2 regions of the Aquitalea pelogenes genome follow, and region 1 is predicted to be linked to the other one. Evidence: riboswitches for the same ligand, from Rfam matches in the RefSeq annotation. Region 1 holds a riboswitch; the other holds the start of a gene.
The links. Region 1 has a riboswitch for thiamine pyrophosphate ahead of ACE3SE_RS17080 (thiamine ABC transporter substrate-binding protein). Riboswitches for the same ligand answer to the same signal wherever they lie in the genome.
Positions count from the first base shown of each region.

Region 1 (7,783 bases):
GCAACAAAAATCAGGTTCAGCAGGATTGCGAGAAACAAATCTACCAATTCACCGCCATGCTGGACCATGTGGACAACCTCATCATGCTGGCTGATACCAGCGCCGATAACGTCATCTTCTACATGAACCGCACCGCGCGGGATGTACTGGCCCATCACCGCAGCGCAATGAACGAGAAATTCCGTGCCGGGGTTGATGTCAACAACGCCTTCCAGCACAGCATTCACCAGTTTCACCGCGACCCGGAACGCATCCGCCGCATCCTGAACGACATTGCCGCACGGCGCATTACCCATCATGAAGCCTTGATTCCCGTGGGTGGTGTCACCTTCAAGACCAAGGTGTTTCCCATCTGGGATGCACAGGACAACAACAAGCTGCTCTGTTTCATGGCCAGTTTCCAGGACATTTCAGCCGAAGTGGAAGCCCAGAGGCTGCGCGATGCCAACGACCAGCGCCGCCTGTTTCTGGAAGATCGCATTGGCGAGCTTTCCGGCAATGTCCAGGCCATGACGGCCACCATCGAAATGGTAGCCGTACGCACGGCATCCGCCTCGGACTCGTCCAATGAAATGCTGAACCGGGCACGCAAGGGCAAGAGCATGATTGAAAACAACTCATCTGCCATGCGGGCCGTGAGCGAGCTGGTGAGCGGCACAGCGGACAATCTGGGTTCGCTGGGCAAGCAATCGGAAACCATTGGCCAGATCGTCAGCGTGATCAAGGACATTGCCGACCAGACCAACCTGCTGGCGCTGAACGCCGCCATCGAAGCGGCCCGTGCGGGGGAAATGGGCCGTGGCTTTGCCGTGGTGGCCGATGAAGTGCGCAAGCTGGCCGAGCGCACCACCAAGGCAACGCAGGAAATCGGCAGCATGATCCGGGATATCCAGCAGGAAGTGCACAGCAATATCAGTTCGATGGACAAGGGGCGCGATCAGGTAAAAGCCACCGAGCGCGACTTTGCCGAAGCCGAAGCCGCCATTGTTGACATTGTCGATCAAATCAACCATGTGCGCGATTTTGTCATCGAAATCGCCAATGCCGCAGAAGAACAGGCCGCCACCGCGCAGGACATCAGCGACAAACTGGCAGACATCGCCAGCCACTGAAGCCTTGCCGACAAGCCAGCGGGGATGACACCGCACACGACTTGCCAGCCAGCCAGTCAGCGTTTAGTGTGATGTGCCATCCCAACCTTCTCCGTCTGCCCCATGAGCCTGCAATCCGTCCGCGACTTTTTTGCCGCCCGCAATCTGGATATTCCCATCATCGAGCTGGAAGTCAGCACCGCCACCGTGGCGCTGGCCGCCGAAGCCCACGGCGTGGAGCCGGGGCGCATTGCCAAAACCCTGTCTTTTCGCCTGAATGGCGGTGAGGTAATCATTCTGGTCACCCGTGGCGATGCGCGCATCGACAACCGCAAGTTCAAGGAAGCCTTCGGCAAGGGCAAGATGCTGGCCGTGGAAGAAGTGGTGGAGCTGACCGGCCACCCGGTAGGCGGTGTCTGCCCGTTTGGCCTGGCTCAGCCGCTACCGGTATATATGGATGCCTCGCTGCGCGACTTTGACGAGGTTCTTCCGGCAGCCGGGGCCATTCACAGCGCGGTACGCATCACCCCGGCACTGATGGCCGAGATTACCGATGCCCGCTGGGTGGATGTGTGCCAGCCCAGCGCCGATAGCGGCAGTACCTGCACGCTCAGCGCGACGGCCACCAGCTAGGTGCGGCTCAGGCGGCGGCGTAGCGCAGCATGGCGCTGCGGTCTATGCCCACCGCCAGCGTGCCACCCACCTGCAAGTTGGCACCATAGCGTGCCAGCTCTCGCGCTGACAGGGTCAGCGTCAACTCCCCGTCCATGCTGGCCACCGTCACCCGCACGCCGTCCGCCAGCTGGATGATGCGTTGCACCTGTGCCAGCGGCTGGTCCGCGCCCAGGCACAGGGCCTGCTCCGGCACCACGCCCTCCTCCAGCACGTTTTCATAGCCGATAAAGCGCGCCAGCCAGGGCGTGGCCGGTGCCGCCAGCAGTTGCGCCGGGCTGGCGCATTGCACAATGCGACCATCCTTGAGCACGGCCACGCGGTCGGCCAGGGCAAAAGCCTCTTCCCGGTCGTGGGTCACCAGCATGGCCGGCATGCGCTGGCGCTGTAATTGCTGGCGGAATTCCAGCTGCAACTGGCGGCGCAAGTCGGCATCCAGACTGGAAAACGGCTCGTCCAGCAACAGCAGCCGCGGTGCTGTCACCAGCGCCCGCGCCAGTGCCACGCGCTGTTGCTCGCCGCCGGACAAGGTCCACACCTTGCGGGTTTCCATACCGGCCAGACCCAGTTGCTGCAAGCAGGCGCGCGCCTGCTGCTGTGCCGCCGGGCGGGCCAGGCCGCGCTCACGCAGGCCGAAACAGACATTGCCCAATACGTCCAGATGCGGAAACAGGGCAAAGTCCTGAAACATCAGCGCAAAGCCACGCTGCTCCACCGGCACGGCAGCCAGGTCCTGCCCGTCAAACAGCATACGGCCGCTATCTACCGGCTCCAGCCCGGCAATCATCTTCAGCATGGTGCTTTTGCCGCCGCCGGACGGCCCCAGCAAGGCCAGTACCTCGCCCTTGGCCAGTTGCAGGCTCAGCCTGTCGGCCACCAGCTTGTCGCCAAAGCGCTTGCATACCCCATCCAGTTGCAGCATCTCAGGACTCCTTCTTCAATGGGCGCTCGGCAGCCGATGGCCATTCGATCGCCACAAACGCCAGCAAGGCCAGCAGCATCAGCACAGCGGACAACAACATGGCCAGCGCGGCATTGTCCGGACCGGGCCGCCCCAGCCGCTGGTAAATCAGTGTGGTGAGCGTCAGCCACTCCGGCCGGGACAAAAACAGGGTGACGGCAAACTCGCCCAGCGCGGTGGCAGCGGCAAAGGCCAGGCCACGGCGGAAAGCCGGTTGCAACAAGGGCCACAGCACGCGGGTAAAGGTTCGCAGCGGCGATGCGCCCAGACTGCGCGCTGCCTGCGGCCAATGCGGCGGCAGGCTGTCCAGCGCACCGGCCAGGCTACGCGCCACAAAGGGATAGGCCAGCAAGGCATAGGTGGCCAGCAGCAAGGCCAGGCTGGCCGTCCATTTCGGATAAAGCAGCAGCAGGCCAAACGCCAGGCACACCGGCGACACGATGAAGGGCAGAAAGGCCAAGGCCCGCAAAGCGAGGCTGGTGCGCGCAGCCAGCGCATGCAGGCAGCCCAGTCCCGCCGCCAACAGCACAGCCAGTGCGCTGAAGCGGGCCGAATTGAACAGTGCCAGACGCACATCTTCATCCGCCAGCATTTCCGGCCCCAGCAGCCACAAGGCCTGGGCCGCCTTCCACAGCACGGCCAGCAGCGGCAAACCGCCAAACAACAGCAGCACCGCCAGTGCCGCCAAGAGTTGCAGCCATTGTGCGCCTTGCGGTGGGCGCGGCGGCAGCGGGTCCACCTTCAGCGGTGCGGCCAGGCTGCGTTCCAGCCAGGCATACAGCGTGGCCATCAGCCCGGTCACCAGCAGCATCAGCACGGCCAGTGCACCGGCATCGGCCAGATTCAGCTCGTAAGCCACCAACTGGTAGATTTCCACCTCCACCGTGGCATAACGCTGTCCGCCCAGCAGCAGCGCCAGACCAAAACCGGAGAAGCAATACAGAAACACCAGACACAACGCAGACCACAACCAGGGCCGCACTGCCGGCCACTCCACCCGCCAGAACACCCGCCACGGCGTGGCACCCAGCGTGCGCGCAGCGGCAATCCGGCTGGCCGGTATCAGGGACAAGCCTTCACACGCGGCACGAATCACCAGTGGCAGATTGAAAAACAGATTGCCGTACAGCAGCAGCCAGGGCGTGTCCTGCAGATTGATACCCAGCAAGCCTTGCGGGCCGAACAGCGCCAGCACGCCCATGCCGGCCACCAGCGTGGGCATGACAAAGGGCAGCATCAGCAGGCGCAGTGTCAGGCTGCGCCCCGGAAACTGATAGCGCGCCAGACACCAGGCCAGCGGCAGGCCCACCAGCAGCGCGGCCACACAGCTGGCGGCTGCTTGCAGCAGGGACCAGACAATACGCCATTGCAGGTAGGAATCGGCCAGCAGGCCAACAGAAAATTGCCCCTGCCCCTCGTGCAGCAAACGCAGCAAGGGCAGGATGGACATCAGCAGCAGAAAGGCCAGCGGCAACAGCGCCAGCGCAAGGGCACGGCGACGCGCTGTCATGCATGGTCCTGCTGGAAGGGCCAGTCGGCCACCAGCACGTCTTCCGGACCGTCCTCCGGGTCTTCCACCCGCTCCAGCCAGCGAAAGCCCAGCCGGGCCGCCAGTTGCTGCGAAGGCAGATTGTCCGGGCTGATGGACAAGACAAAACGCTTTACCCCGGCGGTGTGTACCGCCCAGTCGGCGCAGGCGGTCAAGGCTTCGGTGGCATAGCCCTGACGACGGAATTCCGGCAGCACGGTGTAGCCCAGCTCCACATCACCGCGTCCGGCCAGATAAGGATGACCGGGGCAGGTATGGAAATTGATATGCCCCACCAGCTGGCCGGTTTCGCGCAACAGCATGGCGCGCATCGACCACGGCGCGTAGTCCGGTTCGTTTTCCATCTGCTCCAGCCGCAGCGACATCACGGCCGCTTCTTCCAGCCAGTCCAGCGGCACCTCACTACCCAGTGCCACGGCCGCCTCGGCCAGGCGCGCATCAATACAGGCCCGCAGCATGTCCGGCGTCAGATGACGCAGGATCAGCCGCGGGCTGAGGATGTCGGCAATCGCGGGGCTGGTGTGCATTACTGGCCGGACTTCAGCACGATGCGGGTCCACTTGCCTACCCAGGCGGTGGTCTTGGCGGCAATCTGGCGGCTATCCGGCGTGGTGTGCGCCGTCGGTTTTTCCGCATGCTGGAATACCGGGTCCAGCGCGATGCGCGGCTGTACCGGGTACATCCACATGCTGGTGGGAATATCCTTCTGCACCGCGTCCGAACGCAGGAATTCGACAAACTTGCGCGCCAGCGCCGCTTCCTTGCCGCCCTTCACCAGCGCCGCGCCTTCCACTTGCTGGAACACGGCACCGGGCAGCAACAGGTTACCGGTCGGCGAGGCCGTCAGTTTTTCCTTGCTGTAGAACACTTCCGCCGCCGGGCTGGTGGCATAGCTCACCACGATGGGGCGGGCACCGCCATTGCGGGAGAAGTCGGTGTAATAGGCTTCGGTCCAGCCCTTGCTCACCTTCACGCCGTTATCGCGCAGCTTGCCCCAGAAGGCCATGGCCTTGGCTTCGCCCATGGCGGAAATGGTGGACAGCAAGAATGCCAGACCGGGGCTGGAGGTGGCCGGGTTTTCCACCACCAGCAGGTCCTTGTAGGCCGGACGGGTCAGGTCATCCAGGGTTTTGGGCAGCGGCAACTGCTTTTTGGCAAACCAGGCCTTGTCGTAGTTGAGCGTGACATAACCGTAATCGATGCTCACCGCGCCGGGCAGCGACACCGCGCCGCCCTTGTCGCTCATCGGCAGCAGCACACCGGCCGTTTCGGCCTTGCCAATCAGGGTGTTGTCGATGCCGTACACCACGTCGGCAATCGGGTTGGCGCGGGTCAGGATCAGCTTGTTGACCATCTCCCCGGCATCCCCCGCCTTGATGATGCTCAGCTTGACGCCGTTCTGCTTCTCGAACTCGGCCAGCAGCGGCTTGGCCACGGCAAAAGAACTATGGGTGAGTACGCGCAACTCGGCAGCGTGGGACAGTCCTGCGGCCAGCAGCGCGGCCAGCAAGGTGGTGGTTTTGAACAATTGCATGACATTCTCCGTGCGACAAAGCGCAATCGCAGGAGCAAGCGAAACAACAGACGGGTTGGCCTTCTGCATCACGCTCCCTCCGCTGGCATTATCCAGTTCAGGTTCTAGGGTGTTTCTCAGCCCGCGCGGGGCACCCCTGGTGATTGGCGGCATCCTTCAGATACCTGCCGACATGTCCGCTTACAAGGCGTTACCCGTTTTTCACGAAAATTAACACCCTGCCGCCAACAAACAATGGATTGTACACACTTTCCCGCCATGATGAATTCACAACAACAGCACGCTTGTTCAACCGCAGCAACAACAGATAACCCAGGGAGCACCACCATGAAACTGTCTACCCGCATCATGCTGATCAGCCTGTCCGCCGTCACCTTCGCCAGCCTGTCCGCCACCGCATCGGCCGAAACCGAATGGCAAAAACAGCACCCGCGCCGCGCCGAAGTGAAGCACCGTCTGGCCAATCAGGACAAGCGCATCCATCAGGAACGCAAGGAAGGCGAAATCAGCAAGCAACAAGCGCACGAACTGCACCAGCAAGACCGCGCCATCCGCCAGCAGGAACGTGCCGATGCCCGCCTGCACCACGGCCACATCACCAAGCAGGAACAAAAAACCCTGAACCAGGAAGAAAACACGGTCAGCAAGGAAATCGGCAAGTAAAATCCAGCCATGGGCAGGCCGCCCGCCAGCCCATTCTTAGCGCCTCCCGCAGCACTGGCAGCAGCTACCACGCCGTGTTGCGGGCCGGTTTTTGCTGCGAGGCCATCCGTGAACATTGTCATCCGTCTGCTTCTGCTTGCCATGCTACCGCTGCAAGCCTGGGCCGGTATCGGCGAGGCTGGTGCGCGTCATTTGCTGTCCCGTACCGGTTTCGGGGCAAATCCGGCGCAAATTGCCCTGTATGCACCGCTCAGCCGCCAGCAGGCGGTGGACCGACTGCTCGATCACGTCAGCTACACCGCCCTCACCGCCCCGCCCGCCTGGGTCAACGAACCGTTTGAACGACCGGGCAAGCCCAATCTGACTGAAGACGAAAAGAAAGCCCTGCAAAAAGAGCGCAACGAACATGCGCTGGAACTGCGCGGCTGGTGGCTGGAAGAAATGCGCATCAGCCCCAGCCCGCTGACCGAAAAAATGACCCTGTTCTGGCACAACCATCTTGTTTCCGCCCTGGACAAGGTGGGCGTGCCGCAGCTGATGTATCAACAGAATGTTTTGCTGCGCAAGCAGGCGGTGGGCAACTTCGGCCAGCTATTGCATGCCATCGCCCGCGACCCGGCCATGATGCGCTACCTGGACACGGTGAATAACCGCAAGGGCCAGCCTAATGAAAACTTTGCCCGCGAGGTGATGGAACTGTTCACTCTTGGCGAAGGCCATTACAGCGAGCAGGACATCCGCGAAGCCGCCCGCGCCTTTACCGGCTGGTCGCTGGACAAGGACTTCCAGTTTGTCTACCGGCCGAACCTGCATGACAACGGCGACAAGACCATCTTTGGCCAGCAGGGCAATTTCGACGGTGACGACGTGCTGGACATGCTGCTGCGCAAGCCGCAAACCGCCCGCTTTGTCACCCTCAAGCTGTGGAAATACCTGGTTTCTCCCACACCGAACGAGGCCGACATCCAGCGCCTGTCCGCGCTGTTCTACCGCGACAATTACGAAATCCGCCCGTTGCTGCGTGCCATGCTGCTAACCCCGGCATTCTGGAACAGCCAGGGCCAGCTGGTGAAATCGCCGGTGGAACTGACCGTAGGTACGCTGGTGACCTTCGACCTCACCCCGCCGGACTGGCGCGCGCTGGCCGGACTTAACCGCCAGCTGGGGCAGGACGTGTTCAACCCGCCCAATGTCAAGGGCTGGCCCGGTGGCGATAGCTGGATCAACAGCACCACCCTGCTCACCCGCAAACAGTTTCTCGACCGCCTGAGCCACGACGCCGCCCCCATCCGCAACAGCTTTGTCATGGCCGA
Region 1 covers NZ_JAYSDA010000025.1:2,808-10,590, reverse strand. Annotated here, with positions in the region: gene ACE3SE_RS17105 (methyl-accepting chemotaxis protein) at 1-1,112, shown strand, start outside; gene ACE3SE_RS17100 (YbaK/EbsC family protein) at 1,215-1,724, shown strand; gene ACE3SE_RS17095 (ABC transporter ATP-binding protein) at 1,732-2,685, opposite strand; gene ACE3SE_RS17090 (ABC transporter permease) at 2,687-4,234, opposite strand; gene ACE3SE_RS17085 (GNAT family N-acetyltransferase) at 4,231-4,800, opposite strand; gene ACE3SE_RS17080 (thiamine ABC transporter substrate-binding protein) at 4,800-5,807, opposite strand; TPP riboswitch at 5,864-5,955, opposite strand; gene ACE3SE_RS17075 (hypothetical protein) at 6,135-6,470, shown strand; gene ACE3SE_RS17070 (DUF1800 domain-containing protein) at 6,579-7,783, shown strand, end outside.

Region 2 (7,783 bases), on a different contig from region 1:
GCATCAATCAGCGCGTCGGTGATGGCCTGCCAGCCCAGCTTGCCATGGCTGCCTGCCTTGTCCATTTCCACGGTCAGCACGCTGTTGAGCAACAGTACGCCCTGTTCGGCCCAGTGGGTCAGGTCGCCACTGGCCGGCATGCCGCCACCCAGGTCTGCCACCAGTTCCTTGTAAATATTGCGCAGGCTGGGCGGAATACGCACGCCGGGCGGAACCGAAAAGGACAGGCCCATCGCTTCTCCTGCTCCGTGGTAAGGGTCCTGCCCCAGAATCACCACCTTGATGTCAGCCGGCGCCATGGTGCGCAGGCTGTTGAAAATGAGCGGCTGTGGCGGAAACAGCGTTTTGCCCTGACTGGCTTGCTGTTGCAGTTGCTGGTCGATCTGGCGCAGGTGGGCAAAGATGTCCGGCGTATTGAGGACGGCTTCCCAGGCCGGGTGTACCGGGGCCAGGGCCGGAGCAAGATAGGGGAGGGATTGCTGACTCAAAACGGATTCCATTTTGTCGGTTGATTGCCGGTTTGGATGTGGCAAACGGCGGCCGGTTCCAAAACAAAAGCCATTCCCGCTGGCAGGAATGGCTTGCTTGTGCTGCGATCTGTTGCTGCTGTCTGTAGCGGACTGTCCGGCTCAGTAATGCGCCATGCCCGGGTCTACATCATTGGCCCAGGCTTCCACGCCGCCTTGCAGGCTCAGCACCTGTTCGAAACCGGCATTGGCCAGATACAGGCCAACCTGGAAGCTGCGTACGCCATGATGGCAGACGGTGACAATAGGCTGGTCATCCGGCAGTTCGCTCATGCGCAGCGGAATCAGGTTCATCGGGATGTGCAGCGAACCGGCAATGCTGGCCAGCTGCACTTCCCAGTCCTCGCGCACATCCAGCAACAACGGCTGTGCTGCCGTGCTGTCGGCACGCCAGGCGGCCAGGTCGCGGGCGGAGATTTCGCGAATCATCAGAATACGAAACGTTCAGGCTCGATGGCTTCAGCCTTGGCCAGATGGGAAATACAGGTTTCGAACAGATTGGTTTCGCTGAAGCCGCTTTCGCTGACGCGCTTGATCAGCTTGCAGCTCATGGCCGGCAGGTCACCCACCACCACAATCATGCGGCCACCGACGGCCAGCTGGGCTTTCAGGGTTTCCGGCACCACCGGCAGCGAACCACCTACCACGATCACGTCGAACGGGGCTTGTTCCTTCAGGCCATCCAGGCCGTTGCCTTCCACCAGGGTGACATTGCCGATGCCGGCTTTTTTCAGGTTGGCGGCAGCCGCTTCGCGGGTGGCGGCATTAATCTCGACGCTATATACGTGGCGGCCCAGCTTGGCCAAGAGGGCGGTCAGGTAACCGGCGCCGGTGCCGACTTCCAGAATCTTGTCTTGCGGCTGTACGGCGACATCCTGTGCCAGACGTGCTTCCAGCTTCGGTTGCAGCATCTTGCCGCCATTGGGCAGCGGCAGTTCGGTGTCGACAAAGGCCAGCTGGCGCTTGTCGGCAGCGACGAAATCTTCGCGTTTCACGTGAAACAGCAGGTCCAGAATCTTGGGGTCAAGTACGTCCCACGGACGAATCTGCTGCTCGACCATGTTGAAACGGGCATTTTCAAAATCCATCAGCTTACTCCGAAGGGCTGGCTGCCAGCAGCAGTCAATCGGTATCCCGAAAAACCGGCCGCCCGGACAGCGTGTCATGACGATAACTTGCGATTATCCCACATTTACCTTACCTTCACAGCATCGCTAGGGGTCCTGTGCGCTGTGTTGTGGTGTCCATATCCAGTCTGATTGTGGAATGTTGCCGCTTCATGTTGCACGGGTGAGAAATACCCTTGGAACCTGACCCGGTTAATCCCGGCGTAGGGAAGCGTCATCTGCTTGGTTCTCACCCCTTCCTTGCAGCCGGTCTTGCCGGATTTCGCTCCTTGCGCCGTTTCATCGCATGGAGGAAACCCGATGAACGCGCCCACCAAACTCAACGAAGCGATGACGGTAGATACTGCCGCCATCCAGCCGTTGCCCAATTCCCGCAAGATTTACGTGCAAGGCAGCCGTGCCGACATCCGCGTGCCGATGCGCGAAATCAGCCAGAGCGACACTCCCACCCAGTTTGGCGGCGAGCAAAACCCGCCCATCTATGTGTATGACACCAGCGGTATCTATTCCGACCCGGCCGCCAACATCGACATCCAGAGTGGCCTGCCTGCCTTGCGCGCTGCCTGGATTGCCGAACGAGCCGACACCGAGCAGCTGGCCGGCCTGTCCAGTGAATATGGTCGTGCCCGCGAGGCCGACAGCAAGCTGGACGACCTGCGCTTCAACCTGACCCGCAAGCCGCGCCGCGCTTTGCCGGGCAAGAATGTCAGCCAGATGCACTATGCGCGTCAGGGCATCATCACCCCGGAGATGGAATATGTCGCCATCCGCGAAAGCCTGAACCGCAAGGCCTATATCGAGAGCCTGCAAGCGGCGGGTGGCAAGAACGCCAAGCTGCTGGAACTGATGACCCGTCAGCACGCCGGTCACAGCTATGGCGCTGCGCTGCCGGAGGAAATCACCCCGGAATTCGTGCGTCAGGAAGTGGCTGCCGGCCGCGCCATCATTCCGTGCAACATCAACCACCCGGAATCCGAGCCGATGATCATTGGCCGTAACTTCCTGGTGAAAATCAACGGCAATATCGGCAATAGTGCGGTAACGTCGTCGATTTCCGAAGAAGTGGACAAGATGACCTGGGGCATCCGCTGGGGTGCCGACACCATCATGGATTTGTCCACCGGCAAGAACATCCACGAAACCCGCGAGTGGATTCTGCGCAACTCGCCGGTTCCCATCGGCACCGTGCCCATCTACCAGGCGCTGGAAAAGGTGAATGGCAAGGCCGAGGACCTGACCTGGGAAATCTTCAAGGACACGCTGATCGAGCAGGCCGAGCAGGGGGTGGACTACTTCACCATCCACGCCGGTGTGCTGCTGCGCTATGTGCCGCTGACTGCCAACCGCATGACCGGCATCGTGTCGCGCGGTGGTTCCATCATGGCCAAGTGGTGTCTGGCGCATCATCAGGAAAACTTCCTGTACACCCATTTCGAAGAGATTTGCGAAATCATGAAGGCCTACGACGTGGCCTTTAGCCTGGGCGACGGCCTGCGTCCGGGCTGCGTGTGGGATGCCAACGATGCCGCCCAACTGGGGGAACTGAAAACCCTGGGCGAGCTGACGCAGATTGCCTGGAAACATGATGTGCAGGTGATGATCGAAGGCCCCGGCCATGTGCCGATGCAGCTGATCAAGGAAAACATGGACAAGGAACTGGAGTGGTGCCACGAAGCGCCGTTCTACACCCTGGGCCCGCTGACCACCGACATCGCACCGGGTTACGACCACATCACTTCCGCCATTGGCGCGGCGCAGATCGGCTGGTATGGCACTGCCATGCTGTGCTACGTCACCCAGAAGGAACACCTGGGCCTGCCCAACAAGGATGACGTCAAGGAAGGCATCATCACCTACAAGCTGGCCGCCCATGCCGCCGACCTGGCCAAGGGCCACCCCGGCGCGCAGATTCGCGATAACGCCTTGTCCAAGGCGCGTTTCGAATTCCGCTGGGAAGACCAGTTCAATCTGGGCCTGGACCCGGACAAGGCGCGCAGCTTCCACGACGAAACCCTGCCCAAGGACAGTGCCAAGGTGGCGCACTTCTGTTCCATGTGCGGCCCGCATTTCTGCAGCATGAAAATCACCCAGGATGTGCGCGAATTTGCCGCCCAGCAGGGCATCAGCGATGAAGCTGCGCTGCAGAAGGGCATGGAAGTGAAGTCGGTGGAGTTTGTGAAGGGTGGGGCCAAGCTGTACGACAAGATCTGATCCTGTTCATCACCTGACTTATCCACAGGTCTGGAAAAAACGGCAGCTGCGGCTGCCGTTTTTTGTGTCCGGGTTTTATCCACAACCATCGGCGATGCGCGCAGCCTGCTGCTGGTGTTCAGTCTGCATTGCAAGAAAGAGTCGGGATTGCTGGACATGCTGATGTGCAGAATCAAAGGCATTGAATTTCAATGACTTGATGAAGGAAGGCTGACTGTGGATAAATGATAGCTCTGCATCTTGCTGTGGATAAGCAGCTTGCTACTTGGCAAAGTGGTTCCATCCATCTTATGTTCACTGGCTCTGCTCAAGGAGCCATAAGCCGTGCAGCATAATGGCTTATCCACAGGAGAGTGCCATGACCCAAGCCGTTTCCATCCGCCCGCTTGCCGCCGACGATTTTGCTGCCTGGCTGCCCTTGTGGCAGGGCTATCTGGATTTTTATCACAGCAGCCAGAGCAAAGCGGATACCGCCATTACCTGGCAGCGCTTTCTCGATGCGGCCGAACCGATGCAGGCCTGGCTGGCCTGGCAGGGTGAGCAGGCGGTAGGTTTGGTACATACGGTACTGCATCGCAGTAGCTGGACGCCGGGCAATTACTGTTATCTGCAGGATTTGTATGTACAACCTGATGTGCGCGGCACGGGGGCCGGACGGGCGCTGATCGAGCAGGTGTATGCCTATGCGGCAGATGCCGGCTGCAGCCGGGTGTACTGGCTCACCCATGAAAGCAATGCCACGGCGCGCCAGCTATACGACCGGCTGGCAGAAAACCTGGGCTTCATCCAGTACCGCAAACAGGTGGGCTGAGGCTGGAGTGCGGGCGGCGATGCGATTATGCTGATGGCCTCACCACCAAGGACATGGTCATGATCAACGTCAGTATTCTCTATCCGTATAGCGCAACTGCCCGTTTCGATTTCGACTACTACCTGCAACAGCACATGCCGCTGGCCAGCAAGCTGCTGGCTCCGGCCTTGCTGGACATGCGGGTGGAGAAGGGCATCAGCGGCAGCGAGCCGGGCAGTACCCCCAGTTTCACCGCGCTGTGCCAGTTGCAGTTTGAATCGGTGGAATCGTTTCTGGGTGCTTTCATGCCGATCGCAGCGCAATTGCAGGGCGATATCGCCAATTACACCGATATCACGCCGCAGATCCAGTACAGCGAAATCCTGCTGGGCTAGTTTGTTTCAAGATAAGCGGCCAGTTCGCCCGGGCCCTGCTGCAACACCAGCTGTGGTGTGCCATGCCAGGCGGCCAGTTTGTGCAGCATGGCGGCCAGATCGCGGCATAGCTGTGCGGTGGGCCTGATGCCGGGTTCCAGATACAGATTCCTGATTTCAAACACGCCTTGCTGTCTGTGGGCCTTGGCATCCATGCGTCCCACCAGCCGGCCACGGTTGAGCAGCGGCAGCACGAAATAGCCAAAGCGGCGCTTGGCGGCCGGGGTATAGCATTCAATACGGTAATCGAAGCCGAACAATTCGCTGGCGCGCTTGCGGTCCCACACTACCGGGTCAAACGGTGACAGCGCGGCGCTATGGCTGGATTTGAGCTTCCCTGCCGCAGCCTGTTGCAGTTCGGCCTGCAGGCTGTGATGGACGAAAACATCGTGCTGCCAGCCTTCAATACGGGCGGGAATCAGCTCGCCCTCATCCGCCAGCTGGTGTAGCAAAGCGTCGTACTTGCCCCGACGCAGCCGGTAGTAATCCGCCACCCAGCCCGCCTTGACCACACCCAGCGCCCGGCAGCTGTTGCGCACCATGTCGCGCTGTGCTGTGTCCTGGCTTGGCAGGTCGCGCGCATCGTCCCAGTCCGGCATCACCCGTTCTGCCACATCGTAAACGCGCTGAAAGCTGCGTCGCTCCTTCACCATCAACTGTCCCAGCGTGAACAGCACTTCCAGATGGCGTTTTTCCGGCTTCCAGTCCCACCAGCCATCTCCTTTGCCGTCACTGCGTTTGAAATCGGCAGAGCGCACCGGGCCGTGGGTGCGGATTGTCTGCAGCAGAGCGTCTACCGCCGGCTGGTGTTGTTCCAGCCAGCGCTGCGGGTATTTCCAGCCCATTTGCGTTGGGTCCAGCATGCGGTGGCGCAGCAGGCGGTAATCCTCGCGTGGCACAAAGCAGGCTTCGTGCGCCCAGTATTCGAACAGCTTGCCCGCTGCCAGGCAGTCATCCAGCCAGACAGGGTCGTACTGCCCCAGCCGGCTGAACAGCACCAGATAGGGGCTGCGCGCCACCACGCTGATGGTATCTATCTGCAGCAAGGCCATGCGGCGGATGGCGGCCAGCACATCAGCAGACGTGGCTTTGCGCCGTGCTGGCTGTAACAGCCCCTGGGCAGCCAGATGCAGAAGTCGTGCCTGGGCGAGTGAAAGATGCAGGGTCATGAGGGGCGGCGTAAGTGGTGGGTGAACACACTATATCAAGGCGGTGCGGGTGATGGGGCCCGTGCTGTTGGTGCTTTGCCATCTGTCGGTAGCAGGCAACAACCCTTGCGCTGCATGGGTGCAGTCTGCATTTGTGCATTGCATGCCGGTGTGAAATGGGGCCATCCTGCACCTCTGCACTGGAGCAAGAGGAAAACAAGATCATGGATACCGGCAAGCATCAGCTGGAACAACTATTCGCCCAGCTTGGGCTGGATAACGACGTCACCGCCATCAAGGTGTTTCTGGCCCGCCACTGGCTGGAGCCAGGCCAGGCATTACCCGAGGCAGCGTTCTGGAACCCGGCGCAGGCCGACTTTTTGCGTCAGGCGCTGGCCAGCGACGCCGAATGGGCCGAGGCGGTGGACGAACTGGCGGTATTGCTGAGCCAGAAATAAACCCTGGCAATTCAATCAAAGCGGGCAGTGGCCAGACGGCGACTGCCCGCTTTTGCATGCGGCCCGCGGTGTCAGCTTCAGCGGGACAGGGCAAGTTGTACCGCACCGGCTGGTGGCTGCTGCTGACGCAGCGGCTGGCCGGCTTGCGGCAGGGTGAAATAGCTGATGGCGGCTTGCAGTTCGTGTGCCATTTGCTCCATGGCACTCGCAGAACTGGCGGTCTGATTGGCCGCGGTACTGGTTTCTTCCGACATCTGTGCCACTTGCTCCACATTGCTGGCAATGCCGCTACCGGCTGCCTGCTGCTCGGCCAGTGCCACCGAAATGGCACTTACCGACTGCTTGATGCTGTTCACATTGTCGTTGATGCGGCTGACCGTATCCCTTGCCTGACCGGCCTGACGCAGCCCGGCTTCCATGCGTTCCACCGTGGCGTGCACATTGTTGATCACCAGTTCGCTGCTCTCCAGCATTTCGCGGATCATGCTGCTGATTTCGGTGGTGGACTGGCCGGTGCGCTCCGATAGCTTGCGCACTTCGTCGGCCACCACGGCAAAACCACGGCCCTGCTCGCCGGCGCGGGCGGCTTCGATGGCGGCATTGAGCGCCAAGAGGTTGGTCTGGTCGGCCACATCGCGGATCATCGCCACCACATTGGAAATCTTTTGCGAGCGGTCGCCCATCAGGTCGGCCTGTTGCTGCGATTGTTGCGCCAGCTCGGCCACCGACTGGATGGTGCCCAGTGTTTCCACAATCACCTGTTCACCCGCTTCTGCCAGTTCACCGGACATGCGGGCATCCTTGGCCACATCCTGGGAATTGTCGCTGACCGAGCAAATGCTGACCGACAACTGTTCCACCGAGGCGGACATGGACGAGGCGGCCCGGGTTTGCTCTTCGGCACTGACCGCCACCTGTTCGGATGCGCTGGCCAGTTCGCTGGCATGCACGGTGAGCTTGCCGGTGATGCCGTCGATATGGCGTACCAGGCGGATCAGCTCTGTCTGCATGTGGGCCATGGACGTCACGATGCTGCCCTGTCTGGCTTGATCCGTTTGCAGCTTTTCCGCCAGGTTGCCCTGGGCAAT
Region 2 covers NZ_JAYSDA010000006.1:124,909-132,691, reverse strand. Annotated here, with positions in the region: gene ung (uracil-DNA glycosylase) at 1-488, opposite strand, end outside; gene ACE3SE_RS07150 (rhodanese-like domain-containing protein) at 630-959, opposite strand; gene ACE3SE_RS07145 (protein-L-isoaspartate O-methyltransferase family protein) at 956-1,615, opposite strand; TPP riboswitch at 1,734-1,881, shown strand; gene thiC (phosphomethylpyrimidine synthase ThiC) at 1,955-3,865, shown strand; gene ACE3SE_RS07135 (GNAT family N-acetyltransferase) at 4,224-4,676, shown strand; gene ACE3SE_RS07130 (EthD family reductase) at 4,736-5,050, shown strand; gene ACE3SE_RS07125 (winged helix-turn-helix domain-containing protein) at 5,047-6,258, opposite strand; gene ACE3SE_RS07120 (DUF2789 domain-containing protein) at 6,462-6,695, shown strand; gene ACE3SE_RS07115 (methyl-accepting chemotaxis protein) at 6,773-7,783, opposite strand, start outside.
Region 2: linked by a shared signal. The riboswitch ahead of thiC (phosphomethylpyrimidine synthase ThiC) and the one ahead of ACE3SE_RS17080 (thiamine ABC transporter substrate-binding protein) in region 1 are both predicted to bind thiamine pyrophosphate.